DNA from 3 places in the Paenibacillus sp. 1A_MP2 genome. Region 3 is predicted to be linked to each of the others. Evidence: riboswitches for the same ligand, from Rfam matches in the RefSeq annotation. Region 3 holds a riboswitch; each other region holds the start of a gene.
What was found. Region 3 has a riboswitch for cyclic di-AMP ahead of ACTWJ7_RS27885 (hypothetical protein). Riboswitches for the same ligand answer to the same signal wherever they lie in the genome.
Positions count from the first base shown of each region.

Region 1 (4,825 bases), on a different contig from region 3:
GAATTTGCCATCGACATTTTGTCTGCTTTCATTAGGATATTCCCACGTAGCCACGTATGAATATCAATATACTGCATCTGTGTGACTTCATCATATAACTTCGCTTGTTCATAAAGTGGCTTAGTCACCTGCTGGGTTGGTTTACATACTCCCTGCTCCGATAACCATGGTGCTAATACCTTACTTTTTTCATGATCCATAAAAATCTTCGCATTTCCAAAGTAACGTTCTTGCAGAATAAGACTCCCTCTTTCCAAGAATCCTTTGCCTTTCATGCCGGTAGGCATTAATCGTCCAAGATGTCCTGCAAGACTTCTCCATGGACCTGGAAGACCCTGAAACATGCGGAGAGCATAGGGTTCCCGATAAATGTTGTAGCCACCAAAAAATTCATCTGCACCTTCACCTGAAAATGCCATCTTAACATGCTGACTAGCCAACTTCGATACAAAGTAGAGACCCACGGCTGATGGGTCTGCTACTGGCTCATCCATATGCCATATTAGAGAAGGTAGTATATCTATATAGTCGCGGGCATTAATCCGAATTTCATGATGCTCAGTCCCTAAATAGGCTGCTGTCTTCCTAGCATCATCCAATTCACTATAGCCCGGCATATCAAATCCAACGCTGAATGTTTGGGTGGGCTCCAAGCGATGAAGTAAACCAACTAAACTGCTTGAATCAATACCACCCGATAAGAATGCTCCCCTAGGGACATCTGAGTTCTTATGAATACGAACAGATTCCGTTATTACTGATCGTGTTTCCTCTACTAAATCGGAATACGACCTACTTTCATGGGGCTCAAACTTCACTTCGTAATACGGTCTGATGGTCATTCCATTATTCTGTACAATCAAATAATGGCCTGCTTTCAGTTTATGGATCTCTTTGAACATCGTTAGAGGTTCAGGTACATATTGAAATGTGAGATACTGATAAAGAGCATTTTCATCCACTTCCCTATCAATCCTACCTGAAGCCAGCAACGTTTTAATTTCAGAGCCAATCATGTATCCGGAGGCGGTCTCACTGTAATAAACAGGCTTGATTCCGAAATGATCCCGTGCCGCAAATAAAAGATCACTCCTTTGATCCCATATGGTGAACCCAAACATGCCTCGTAAATAGTTGACACATTTAATTCCAACGTCCTCATAAAGCCTCAGTAATACTTCGGTATCGGAATCTGTATAAAATGTATACCCCTTCTGACTCAACCAATCCCTCAACTCTTTATAATTATAAATCTCTCCATTGAATACCAACCAAATATCTTTGTTCTCATTGGTCATGGGCTGTGCCCCGTGCTCAATATCCAGTATACTTAGTCTCCTAAAACCCAGACCGATATGATCATGGATATATATCCCTTCATCATCTGGGCCACGATGAGCTATGGAGTCGGTCATATGTTGCAGAATGTTTGCATCTACTGGCATACGATATTTGTTATATAAACTTACAAATCCACACATAGGGCTATTCTCCTCTAATCAATATAAGATTAGTTTAGCTTTTATGTATGTGGAATCTGTGAAAGATTACCGTCCATATCATAAATCACAGTTTAGATAAGTTATTTACTTATTTATTAGTTTAGTTCACTGGAGAATGGTTCTATCTGTTCGAGGCAAGTTGCTAAACAAAATGGACAAACCCGTGAATTACCCACGGGCTTGTCCATTTTAATGACTATCGTTAACCATTTTAAGATAGTTCTGCTCGCTAACCACTCTACGAGCTGTTACATATTTGGTTTTATAATAACTTTCAGATAAGCTACTAATTCGAACACCCTTACTGCTTGATGAATGTGCAAATTGATTGTTACCTACATAAATTCCCGCATGTGAAATGCTGCGACCATTCGTATTGAAGAAAACGAGATCCCCTGGGCGTAATTCTTCTTTCTCTACAAACGATCCCTTTGCTGCTTGCATACTAGAGGTGCGCGGCAAATCTAGTTTAAACTTATTAAAAACATACAGGATAAAACCGGAACAATCAAAACCAGATGTTGTTGTCCCACCATAAAGGTATGGCGTTCCAACCACTTCTTTTATTTCTTCTGTTAGCTTTGCCTGACTAGCAAATGCACCTGTTGCTGTGGAGGTAAATAAAACTGCTGCTCCAAGAACCGATAAAATGACTTTCTTCAAACTTTTGTTCCTCCCTTAGATGCCTACGGAGTTAGCTTAAGGATTCGGTTAAAGGCTCCCTATATTCTTTTCTTACAAGAATAATTCACCCAACAAATGGTTCCCCCGTTTTCAATACGAAATTCGGCAAAAATAGTTAAATATTTGTAACCTATAGAGTATTATATTGTTAAATTGTGTGGATTTAATGTGGAATTCTCGTATATCTTATTCTAAAAGAAACGACCGTCTCCTGCTGAAGTTAGGGAGCGATCGCTTCTTAGCACATGTTCTTTTTGTATTGCCGAATTCTAGTTATAAGTTCAAGGCTCCTCTACACTATACAACCACTTATACCCTATGCCCCAAACCGTTTGAATGGGGTTCTGTTCCAATCCAGCCAACTGCAACTTCTCCCGGATATTTTTCACATGGGTGTCTACGACTCGGTTATCTCCAAAAAAGTCACTTCCCCAGAGACGTTCAATGATTTCATCTCTAGAGAAAACTCTTTGTGGATTCTCGGCCAATATAAGCAATATATCAAGTTCTTTTTGGGTCAAATCCAGATTTGTGTCGAGTACAATAACCTGTCTTCGATCTGGATAAATAATCATGTCAGTATACATGATTTTTTTACCGATTTCTTTAAGGCTTAAAGACTGTGAAGAGCGTCGAACAAGCGCAAACAAGCGAGCAATGAGTTCATCAGAATTTACAGGTTTCACCATATAATCATCAGCACCGACACCTAACCCATGTACCTTATCCTTCACATCCCCTCGAGCTGTAAGCATCAATATAGGTGTTTCAGTAAACGATCTGATTTTTTCACAAAGATGCCATCCATCCATATCCGGCATCATAACGTCTAATAAAATGACATGATACGAATTTTTCTGAAGATAGGACAGTCCTTCGGTTCCATTATGAGCTTCCGTAATATCAAAACCCTCTTTAGTTAAATAAATTCGCAACAGATTTCTCATGTTCCATTCGTCATCAATAACTAATGCTTTCAATTTATTCATATGGTCATCCCATCCATTTCATTAATCTTTAGTAATATGCGGTTTCTGACCGTAAATTTGAACGATCATTAGCTCATTTGTTTCACATATTATATTTTGAAGCTGTGTGATTTTAATGAAGAAGAGGTGATGGACGGGAACATCACTTTAAATCGCGTCCCCTCTCCAATTTTACTTTCCACATGAATTGTTCCTCCTTGTTGTAAAACAAGACTTTGAACAATGGACAGCCCCAGTCCTGTTCCTCCATATGCCCGGGATCTGGATTTCTCAACCCGGTAAAAACGTTCAAATATATTGGGAAGTTCTTCTGTTGAAATTCCGTGCCCCGTATCGCAAATGCTTATTACAACCCCTTCTAATTCAGAAGTTAAAGAAACTTGAATATACCCCTCGGCTGTGTAACGAATGGCATTATCCAATAGATTCAAAATAATCTGTTCCAGTCGGTTAGAGTCTACAAAAATATGGGGTACGGGACTCAACTTACTTCGAATCGTAAGATCTTTTTCTTGGGCTTTTAATTGAACCTTATCTATAGACCTTTGAATAATCGAAGTGGGTTCTACAGACATCAGTTTCAAGTCAATTTTACCTTCTTCCATCTTAGACAATTCAAAGAGATCATTTATGATTACATTTAAACGTCGTGCTTCCTCAGAAATGATTTGTAGATATTTTTTCTTTTCTTCATCATTTTCCACAAGATCTTTAGCCAATATGTCTGCATACCCTTCCATATAAGTAATGGGTGTTTTCAATTCATGAGAGACGTTGGCAAAGAACTCCGAACGATTATCTCGATATTGTTTTAATTCTTTAGCGAGGTCGTTTATGGCTTGTGACAATGAACCAATCTCATCTTTAGTTTCCACAGGAATTTCAAGATTCAGTTCTCCTTTGGCAATTTGGCGAGTTGCACTTTCAATTTTTAATAATGGATTCGATAATCTTTTGGATAGAAAAAATATGCAACCCAACGCCAATAACAGTGCTCCAAATCCAGTGATAAACAGTAAATTTCTAATCGTTTGGATCGAATCTTTCATATTTTCTAGAGAACTAATCACGTAAATCCCTTTGACCGTTGGATTAGTGGTTACGGGGATACCATGAAGCAGGTAAAGTTCGTTATTAAAAGTGAATTCTCTTTCCACCTTCTTCCCTTCTAACAATTTGCGATTATCCCAGATATAGTTAGGATAAATGGAGGCGTCTGAAGTCTTTGATTCAATGAATCTTCCTTGTGAACTCAAGATGTACATCTGGACGCCTGTAAAATCAGCCATTTGTTCCGCACTGTTGCCTTGCTCCTCAAGCATAGTAGACAAATGTGCTGCTAACTCATTAGCTTCATCGTGTACCTTTGATGACAAAAAATTCGTGAATATGAGGTTAAGTACAATACTTAGCAATATTAAAATCCCAATAAACAAGCTGAAAATGGTAAAGCTAAGTTTTAAATGAATTTTATTCCACACCGAATATATCACCTTTTGAAATCATATTAGGAAAACAAAACAGTCGCCATTATGGCGACTCATAAAATTTATTTTGACTCAGAAAGGACGAATTGTTTTTCACGCTACGTAGTATGCACTTCATTTGTTATTAGACGGTTCCCCACTTGCAGTGCTTTAATTTTATTTT
Region 1 covers NZ_JBQQCS010000005.1:193,150-197,974, forward strand. Annotated here, with positions in the region: gene asnB (asparagine synthase (glutamine-hydrolyzing)) at 1-1,481, opposite strand, end outside; gene ACTWJ7_RS35655 (C40 family peptidase) at 1,692-2,165, opposite strand; cyclic di-AMP (ydaO/yuaA leader) riboswitch at 2,171-2,304, opposite strand; gene ACTWJ7_RS35660 (response regulator transcription factor) at 2,468-3,175, opposite strand; gene ACTWJ7_RS35665 (sensor histidine kinase) at 3,265-4,656, opposite strand.
Region 1: linked by a shared signal. The riboswitch ahead of ACTWJ7_RS35655 (C40 family peptidase) and the one ahead of ACTWJ7_RS27885 (hypothetical protein) in region 3 are both predicted to bind cyclic di-AMP.

Region 2 (4,825 bases), 5.4 Mb from region 3:
GTATTCGGGTACCGGAAACATACAAGGTGGCTGCTACAGGATTCCCAACCCAGCAAGCTGTGGTGAAGAACGGCGAAAAAATCTATCAGTTCTATGCCGATGATGTACATGATTTTGCCTGGTCAGCCTCACCTGATTTTGTTTATGCGGAAGAGCCCTTCTCTGCTCCTAATGTGCCTGGCGTTCGAATCAAGCTGTACCTCGACCCTGCTCATGAGGATCTGAAGGAACGTTATTTCTATGCAGCCAAAGCAGCACTATCCAATTATAGCAAATGGTTTGGCCCTTATCCGTATTCTACACTGTCCATCGTTGTCCCGCCCAAATCGGGGAATGGTGCAGGGGGAATGGAATACCCTACTTTGGTCACTGCCTTCGGTGCGGATGATTCCGCTCCTGGTTACGATCTGGAACGCACGGTTGTGCACGAGATTGGACATCAGTATTTTTACGGCATGGTCGCCAGTAATGAATTTGAAGAGGCTTGGCTGGACGAAGGATTCACCTCCTATGCGGAAGACAAACTGATGGAACAGGAATACGGACTTATCCCGAATCTGCCCGTACAATCAGGTCTCATTACTTCCCCAGCTCCACTGACACAAGACTCCTGGAAGTTTGATTCCCAGAATCATTATGCAGCCAACGTATACACAAGAGGCAAGCTTGTATTACTCGGGATCGAGCAGCAGGTTGGTGCTAAAACGATGGAGCGCATTCTCTCGACCTATGTGAAGAAATACCGCTTCAAACACCCTACTTCTTCTGATTTTCAAAAGGTCGTGGAACAAGTGACCCGCACGTCCTGGTCGGATTATTTTGAACAATACGTGTACGGAGACGGCATGGCTGACTTTGCAGTGGAGAAGATTAAGGTCACTCCCGTCCTGAAAGACGGTCAAACCTTGTACGAGTCGTCGGTTACAGTGCAGAAAAAAGGCAGTGAATATACGAAGGTGCCTGTTCGAATTATGTTCGAGGATGGGAAAACCATGACGAAAGAATGGGATGGTAGCAAGGAGCGCATTACCTACAAATTGACCTACACTTCCCCGGTTTCCTGGGCGATGACTGATCCGCTATACACGATCGTGCTGGAGAACCATCATATGAACAATTTTCTGAAAGCCGGACTGGATGAGCCAACCAAATCCCGCTGGAGTATGAGCGCAACCAAACTTATAGAAGCTATATTCGGAAGTCTGTCATGGTGAGGTGGATACAGTGAAAGCGAAAATACGTGAAGGCTGGTTTCTCGTCCGTCAGCATATGTTCATTGCGGCACTCTTATTTCTCTATCAATTAATATGGGGATACTTTCTTTATCGGATGGTACAGTCAGCTGTAGTCCCGCTTCTCCTGCGTTATCCTGAACCTGATGCCGGGGAGCTAAGTACGATTCTATTCAAAATGGAGAGCCAGCTTGGTCTGTCAACAAACCCGGAGGTCCATCGCTATTTATGGATTCTAGGGGCTATGCTGCTGCTGCGGATGCTAATTAGCCCACTCATTCAGGCAGGGCTGCTCTACTCACTCCAGCATTTTAATCATTCGGAAGAGCGCGTTCCATTCATTCGCGGCATCAAAAATTTGTGGAAACCGATGCTGTTACTTCACACGATTCGAACCGTATTGCTGCTGCTGCCGGCTTATTGGCTTGCACCGAAGCTCTATTCCATCTTTATGGATGGCTTTCATTCCCTCCAACTGCTCTTGCCGGGTATTCCCTATGTTGCTGGTTGGATTGTATACGGGTGGGTAATACATCATGCCCTTCTCTACATGCAGTTTGGGGTCTCGGCTCCTGACGGGGAAGGCGGAGCCCGTGGTACGTTCCAGGCCTTATGGATTGCTCTGCGCCAAATCATCACTCTGATCGGTATTGCGACCCTGCTGGGCGGTCTTCATCTGCTGGTCTTTGTTGCCTTTACCTCAGCTTCATGGTTAGTAACAGGCTTAACCGGCCTTATACTACAACAAACGTACCCACTTGCCCGGTGCTTGCTGAGTCTGTGGAAAATATGCGCCCATTTCCGGTTATGGCAGTCCAACTCGGTCAAGGAATAAATTGAACGATCAAAATTGTTACTATCTCTATGTAAAGTTAAGTTCATCAAATGCCGTTAAACAAGCAAACCTCGACCTTTCCCCGTCAAAGGTCGAGGTTTTTTTTGCTAATTTTGTTGCTAAACGTTGCCAAAGTGATATACCTCTGTTACAATAATCGCAGTGAGTTTTTAGTAACAACTTTGTAATCTTTACCTTCATATTTGTAACTACTTAAAATTTAATCGTCATTTCTTGATTTCGCAGGTGCACAACTAGCATAGCCAAATTCCTAGCACCTGGGAAGCGGGGGAACCAGTTATGGGTGAATTGATCTTGCAACAGAGGGATCATAGGGGACCTTCAACCGAATCCTTAAGCTAACCTCGCAGGCATTGGAAGGGGTATATCTTTTGTTTAAGAAGAAATTAACCGCAGCTGTACTTAGCCTCACATTCGCATTATCGCTTGGAGCAGGCAGCGCATTCGCAGATTCAAAAATGGACCAAGTCATTGATTCAGCAATGGGAACTACATACAAAAGCGGAGGAACAACGCTTAACGGCTTTGACTGCTCTGGGTTTACAAGTTATGTATTCGACAAGCTGGGCATTGATCTGGCGCGCCAATCAAGTTCACAATTCGACATGGGCGATTCAGTATCCCGTATGGAAATGAGACCAGGTGATCTGGTATTCTTCAATACAACGGGCAAAGGGGTCTCGCACGTAGGAATCTTTGTAGGAGATGGAAAGTTTGCACACTCCTCTTCTTCCAAAGGAGTTACAATCAGCGCATTAAGTGAAAGCTATTGGGCTAACCGCTATGTTGGCGCTAAACGCATTATGAGCACGGACGCATATGAGACATTGGCCATCGACTAGGGACAAGCGGAGCAACGTCATGCTGTAACAATAACACTACTGTAACGAAGCATAATAGAACCGTCTGGTACATTCTCCGCAGGAATGTATCCGGCGGTTTTTTTGTGCTTCGTTTCATCAAAAGTATTTTGGGATAAGCTATCTAACCTAACTTTACTTTTTTCAGGGCTATTTTGCATTGCTTCGTCCGTGCTCTTATAATGTTTTTACCCATCCCACTATAATATAAACGAAATTACCGGAACTTTTGTTTCACGTATCTACATAAAAGTGTACAAAAAGAATATGTACATAATTCTCAGTTATACCAGTGAACCCATATACCTCTGGAATGCCGATTATGATATGTTCATTATGGAGAGGTGTAGCATATATGTTAAATCAACCAATCAAACCTATGCTGCTGTATCCGTTGCAGCCTAATCAAATAAAAAGATGGAAGTATAATAGTTTGAAATGGGATGGCTTTAGAATACTGATCCACTATGAGAATGGTAAAGTTCGTGCATTTTCAAGGCACGGTTACGGAAATTACATCAAGGTTTCCGGAATTGTTAGATATAAAGCTTCCCGTAAAATCAGCGATCCTGGATGGAGAGTGCATAGCATTTGATTTAACCCAGCCCAAGGATCAGCCACCGAAATACTGGTGGGATGATGCTATGGTAAGATTTAATACTAAAACTGAGTCAGGGGTTAAAAGAATTGTGACCACTAGTGGACCGAGTTCACGATCTATTATGCAACTTAAGCACAATTGCTGCTGTACTCTATGTTACAGTAAAGTAATATTCTTGAGGAGGTCTTTTTCTTTTGCATACTGAACACCTGGACATCATAAACAACGGCTAAATAGGAAATACGAACCAATCCTTTTGATTACTTTTATGCTATAATATGGTCAAAAATTAAAAGGAGTTGTATTTATCTCTAACCGGAAAATTATATTTGTTCTGCTTGCTTTACTTTTGTTTTTGTACGGCTGCACGAGCAAATCAGTTAGCGAAAAGCGTTTAGTTGCAAAGTCAGATAATTGGGTAGTTACAATTGATCTTGTACCAAATGAAGATAAGTACGAAGAAATTCCTTCCATACAATATATTGGAGAAGATCCTGTTGATGAAGAGGTAGAAGTTAATATTCTACATCCAAACAACAGTGCAACTAAAAACACAGTTAGTACTACAATTTCTCCAAATGAAGTGATTCAACTACCTACAAGGAGCAGTGTGGATGATTGGAAAGATGTTAAAAGTGTGAAGATAGTTTGGGGAGGAGAGGAAGAGGAAATTCCTGTAACTGAATGAGCACTATCTTAACACAATGGAAGAAGAGAAACAGCTTGAAAACGCTTATAGCCCTTAGCTTCCTCGGAAGCAATAAGGGCTATAAGCGTTTATTTTCTTATTTTTTTTCTTAAACTACACTAATCTACCCGATTAGTAGTTTTTGTTTGTCCAGTTCCAACGAGCACCAACTTCATCAGACGGATCATAATTTGATGAAGGACTTATTGTGATTGTTGGCACACCCGAGAAACCAAGCTCTCCATTTGCCAAATAAGTCCTATGGAAGTATTTCCCAACGGCAGAGCTTGAGTCAGGGGCGCTGTTATTACTATGTGCCTTACCCGCTTTTACTTGGCCAGAACCTTTGTGTCCGTCAACTGTGTAGTAGCCACAGTCTTGGCTCCACCAACTACCAATTAGGTTAATAGCCCAACCCACTCCAGCTCCTGGATTGTATGTGTTGTATCCTGACCAAATAGTACCGCCATTTGTTCTTCTCGATGGGCAACCTGGGTATGCAGTTGGGCGGTCTTGGTATCCTCTCGCTTGATAAGAGTACTTAGCTGTTTCCGGATACGGATCGAAATCATCGGTCCAAGCAATCCC
Region 2 covers NZ_JBQQCS010000001.1:270,694-275,518, forward strand. Annotated here, with positions in the region: partial or broken gene ACTWJ7_RS01555 (M1 family metallopeptidase) at 1-1,214, shown strand, start outside; gene ACTWJ7_RS01560 (hypothetical protein) at 1,225-2,067, shown strand; cyclic di-AMP (ydaO/yuaA leader) riboswitch at 2,319-2,456, shown strand; gene ACTWJ7_RS01565 (C40 family peptidase) at 2,460-2,930, shown strand; gene ACTWJ7_RS01570 (ATP-dependent DNA ligase) at 3,304-3,543, shown strand; gene ACTWJ7_RS01575 (hypothetical protein) at 3,899-4,237, shown strand; gene ACTWJ7_RS01580 (hypothetical protein) at 4,370-4,825, opposite strand, start outside.
Region 2: linked by a shared signal. The riboswitch ahead of ACTWJ7_RS01565 (C40 family peptidase) and the one ahead of ACTWJ7_RS27885 (hypothetical protein) in region 3 are both predicted to bind cyclic di-AMP.

Region 3 (4,825 bases):
AACTGTCGCTGTTGCTGTATATAAAGCTTCCATTAAAAATCTCTCCTTCACCTTCAAATTTTTTAATGCCTACTATTCAATTTAAACTTCTGGCTTATTTTGAAACGCATGTTGTTCCTTATTCAGCTTTTACATCTTTATTATTTTCATGCACGTGAGATGCACATTGGTTATTTATTAAGGGTTGGGTAATATACTAAGGCACAACTCCTTCTCCGGTAAATCTTGTCCTTCTACACAAAAGTTGCACTAGACAAAAATAATTGAAGGAGTACAATGTAAGTATCAACATAAACGTTTAGACATATCGAAAGTAGTTTAATTACGTTTTTTGATTTTGATTTCATTTTGATTTCAATGTTCAAATTTAATCAAAGGAATGACATCGTTCCTCTTCATATAGAATATCAATACTTCAAAGTCGGGTGATTATATTATGAGTAAAAAAAATCCGTTCAACGCTCCTTCCAATGAACCATTGGCTGCGGGTATGGCCCCCTCTCTCGGGGAAGCCCATAGCTCCATGAAGGTGCCTCAGAACGCTGCTTGGTGGAAAAAGTTCCTAGCTTTTGTTGGACCGGGTTACCTGGTTGCCGTTGGATATATGGATCCCGGGAACTGGGCAACTGATATTGCAGGTGGTTCACAATTCGGCTACACCCTATTGTCCGTTATTCTGATTTCAAACCTGATGGCTGTTGTGTTACAGTCTCTCGCTGGTAAGCTCGGGATTGTCACAGGACGGGATTTGGCGCAAGCCTGCCGCGAACGATTCAGCATGCCTGTCGTGATGGTGTTATGGATATTGTGTGAGCTTGCAATTGCAGCCACCGACCTTGCCGAGGTTATTGGTTCAGCCATCGCGCTCAAACTGTTGTTCAACATTCCCATGTTATATGGCGTCATTATTACCGCTGTCGATGTACTGGTCATTCTTTTGCTGCAAAATAAAGGCTTCCGCGCATTGGAATCGCTCGTTATTGTGCTGATGGCTACCATCGCCCTCTGCTTCGGGATTGACCTTTTTCTCGCCAAACCGGATATGGGCGGCGTCATGCACGGCTTTGTACCCAGTGCCGAAATTTTGCAAAATCCAGCCATGCTCTACATCGCCATCGGCATTATTGGCGCAACCGTGATGCCCCATAATCTGTATCTGCATTCTTCTATCGTACAGACCCGTCAGATTGAAAAGACAACTAAGGGTAAAAAAGAAGCGATTCTGTATACCACCATGGATTCAACAATCGCTTTAACACTGGCCCTGTTCATCAATGCAGCCATCCTGATTGTGTCTGCTGCCGTGTTCCATAGTGCAGGCATGACCCAGGTTGCGGAAATTACGGATGCTTACCATCTGCTGACACCTTTGCTGGGAACCACCATCGCCAGCATCCTGTTCGGTGTAGCCCTGCTGGCTTCAGGCCAGAACTCAACACTCACCGGCACACTGTCCGGTCAGATTGTAATGGAAGGCTTCCTGAACATTCGTATTCCGGCGTGGCTTCGTCGGCTGGTAACACGTCTGATTGCAATCATCCCGGCCGTTATCGTAACAGCTATTGCCGGAGAGCACGGAACAGAAGAACTGCTGATTCTGAGCCAGGTTCTGTTGTCGCTGCAGCTCCCCTTTGCCGTTATTCCACTGATCATGTTTACGAGTGACAAAAAAAGCATGGGGGATTTTGCTAACAAGCTGTGGCTCAAAATCATCTCCTGGATCATTGCCGGAGTTATCGTTATCCTGAATGTGTATCTGATCATCCAGACCATTCGGTTGTTCTAGGTTAAAGAAAACTAATCCGTATTTTGTCTAACTCAAAAAGGCTGATCAACTCAAGTAACGTATCCCTTGAGATGATCAGCCTTTTATATTTTTTAGCAGCAGCCTAATCCAACCTGATCCATACCGATTAGAGATCAGCTCTAAATACCGCTTTTAGTTTATTTATCAATTTTGAGTTACCATCAACAAGGGAAGTAGTTCATCCAGTGATTCAACCGTCCAGTCTGGACGGTCTGCATCTGCTAGCTCCGGCTGGAACCTGCCATACCCCTGCAAAATTCGGATCGTGTGCATACCCAGCTTCTTAGCCGGAATAATATCATTATCAATCCGGTCGCCGATCATGACCGCTTCCTCCGGTTTACATCCCGCTTGTTTCAGAGCTACAGCATACAATTCAGGATCAGGCTTGGACACTCCTTCTTCAGCGGAACAGGCCAGCACATCCACGTACTTACGCAAACCATAGCTATCCAGCCGATTTTCCGTCCCCGGGCTCTGATTGGCAATGATGCCAATCTTATAGTGTTGCGACAACGTCTGGAGAACAGCGTCGGCTGACGCGAAGGGGCGTTCAAGCTCTTTGCGGAACTTCAGCTTCTCCTGTATCTGTTCCCGGTGCCGCTCATCGCTGATCAGGGTACGAATAGCCAGTTTCATCGGCCATTGCTCGTAATTTCGGTAGGAGGCGGCAAATAGTTCTCGTACTGTCTGCATCTCCACCTGATAACCAAGCGCACAAGCTTCTCGAACGAACTGACCAATAATATCATCCACCGGCTCCCACTCGTCCACAAGCGTATCCCCCACATCAAAGAACAACCATTGTATTCCACGTACATCCGGCACGCCTATTCCTCCTCGTTAGCCACAGGAAATTCATTTCCCCATTTCCCAAACCATAAAAAAGAAGACCCACCATCATGCATGAGTCTCCTCAATATTCCGTATATTTATGATTTCAATTATAACAGGCAGCTGACACTGGATCAATCACAGGAATAGTACCACTAACCATTAAGCAGAAACCCAACTTCCCCATTCAAGGAATATACGATACGGTCTGCTCCCATTCCCCGATAGATCCCTTTGGGGTGGCTTTGTTCTGTAATGACACACAGGGACTTGGATGTCCAGGAGCGGCAGATCTGCAAATATCGGCAGGTCAGGTTTAGGCTATTTTCAAAAATAAAAACATTGCCTACACTGCCTTGCGGCAAAAACCATTTCTGAGCTGCAGCCGTGTTCATGCGAATGACATGCTCCACACCAATTCTCCGGAGCCTGCGCTCTTCCCCTGCACTGTTGGTCAGAACGGCAAACGGCATTTTTTTGTACATCAGCAATTTGATAAATTTACGTCCTGCTTCATTTGGAGCAGTCACTAAGATCATCTCTTTATCCATCATTCGTTCCTCCCTTGGCGTGAAAAGACAACAAAAAAGAAGCGTGGGGGACCAAGGCCTCCCGGACGCTTCTTCAATAATCCATAGCAAAAAGACACTATGAACCAGCGTACGGCTTGTTGCCTCTCCCTTTAACGCTTACGAGGTTAGCTGACGGATTCGGGCGCGAGAGTCGCCCTATTTCCGGCTGTCACCGGAAAATTCACCCCATGGATGCCTACTGTCCTGGACAGTTCATCCTGTTGGTTCCCCGTTTCCCACCCATGAATGAATGGAAACTCAGCGATTAAAACATCGTTCCATTATGTTCCTTAATCAGAGCGATATTATCGTTTGTTTCGTTTTTCATGTAAAATTTAATTGAAATTGGAATTACGATATGAATCATACACCCGTGCCATATCGGTGTAAAGTCTGCGCAGATCACCGAATCGACGGATTTTTGCCATTTCACATCAATAATAGCGCTTACAACACATCCATTCTCCACCCATCTCTTCAAAGCTCTCTAATTCTCTCTTTAGCGAAATTCAGGTAGCAAAACATTCACAGTTCATACACGAGAGGTCCAAATAGCGTTAAAAAAACAATATTAATTTTGCAATATTTAATTGCAATCAATATAATAAATGATAGAAGAATATGAAATGGAGGCGATTTTCATGTCAGTCTACGACTACAAAGTAAACACCCTTCGCGGTCAGGAAGTTGAGATGTCCAACTATCGTGACAAAGTACTGCTTATCGTGAATACAGCAAGCCAATGCGGCCTTACACCTCAATTCAAAGGTCTGCAAGAACTCCAGGATAAGTTCAAAGATTCCCCATTTGAAGTTCTTGGTTTTCCAAGCAACCAGTTTGCACAGGAAAAAGGCTCTTCTGATGATATTGCCGAGTTCTGCCAGATGAACTATGGTGTCAGCTTCCCCATGTTTGAGAAGATCGATGTGAATGGTTCAAGCGCTCATCCTCTATTCCAGCATCTAACCAAAGAAGCACCTGGCGTACTCGGCTCCAAAGCCATCAAATGGAACTTCACCAAATTCCTTGTGGATCAGAACGGACGTGTTTTGAAACGGTATGCTCCCAAAACAACACCTGATAAAATTGAAGCAGACATCAAAGAATTGCTTAAATAACAATTCAAGGCCATCCGAACCCTGCAGACAGAATGAGCATGCATTCAGGGAAACGGGTGACCTTTTTTTGTCTGGACTCATCTTTACTGTAAAAAAACATAAAAAGAAGCTCCCCGTATGGGAAGCTTCTTCTTAATCGTTCTTATGATGCGGTCGAGAGGACTCGAACCTCCACGGGTATACACCCACTACCCCCTCAAGATAGCGTGTCTGCCATTCCACCACGACCGCATGTCGTAAATAATCGGCAACAGAATTGATTATACCCGCTTCAAGTTTAAATGTAAAGCATTTTTAATATTATCATTTTAACTGCGCTTTCCCTTCCAAAAATCGTATAATCTCGTCATTTTCTCCTAAAAAGCACATATGATTAAAATTGATCCCGTTTTTATATCCGAGCAGGCGGATCACTCTACTTCCTTTATAAGGAACAATTACTCCATTCACCTTAAACAAGATAACTTAAATTGTAATATAAATTAACATAATAA
Region 3 covers NZ_JBQQCS010000001.1:5,664,107-5,668,931, forward strand. Annotated here, with positions in the region: gene ACTWJ7_RS27870 (organic hydroperoxide resistance protein) at 1-33, opposite strand, end outside; gene ACTWJ7_RS27875 (Nramp family divalent metal transporter) at 491-1,786, shown strand; gene ACTWJ7_RS27880 (HAD family hydrolase) at 1,952-2,635, opposite strand; gene ACTWJ7_RS27885 (hypothetical protein) at 2,797-3,195, opposite strand; cyclic di-AMP (ydaO/yuaA leader) riboswitch at 3,313-3,487, opposite strand; gene ACTWJ7_RS27890 (glutathione peroxidase) at 3,855-4,331, shown strand; tRNA gene ACTWJ7_RS27895 (tRNA-Leu) at 4,480-4,562, opposite strand.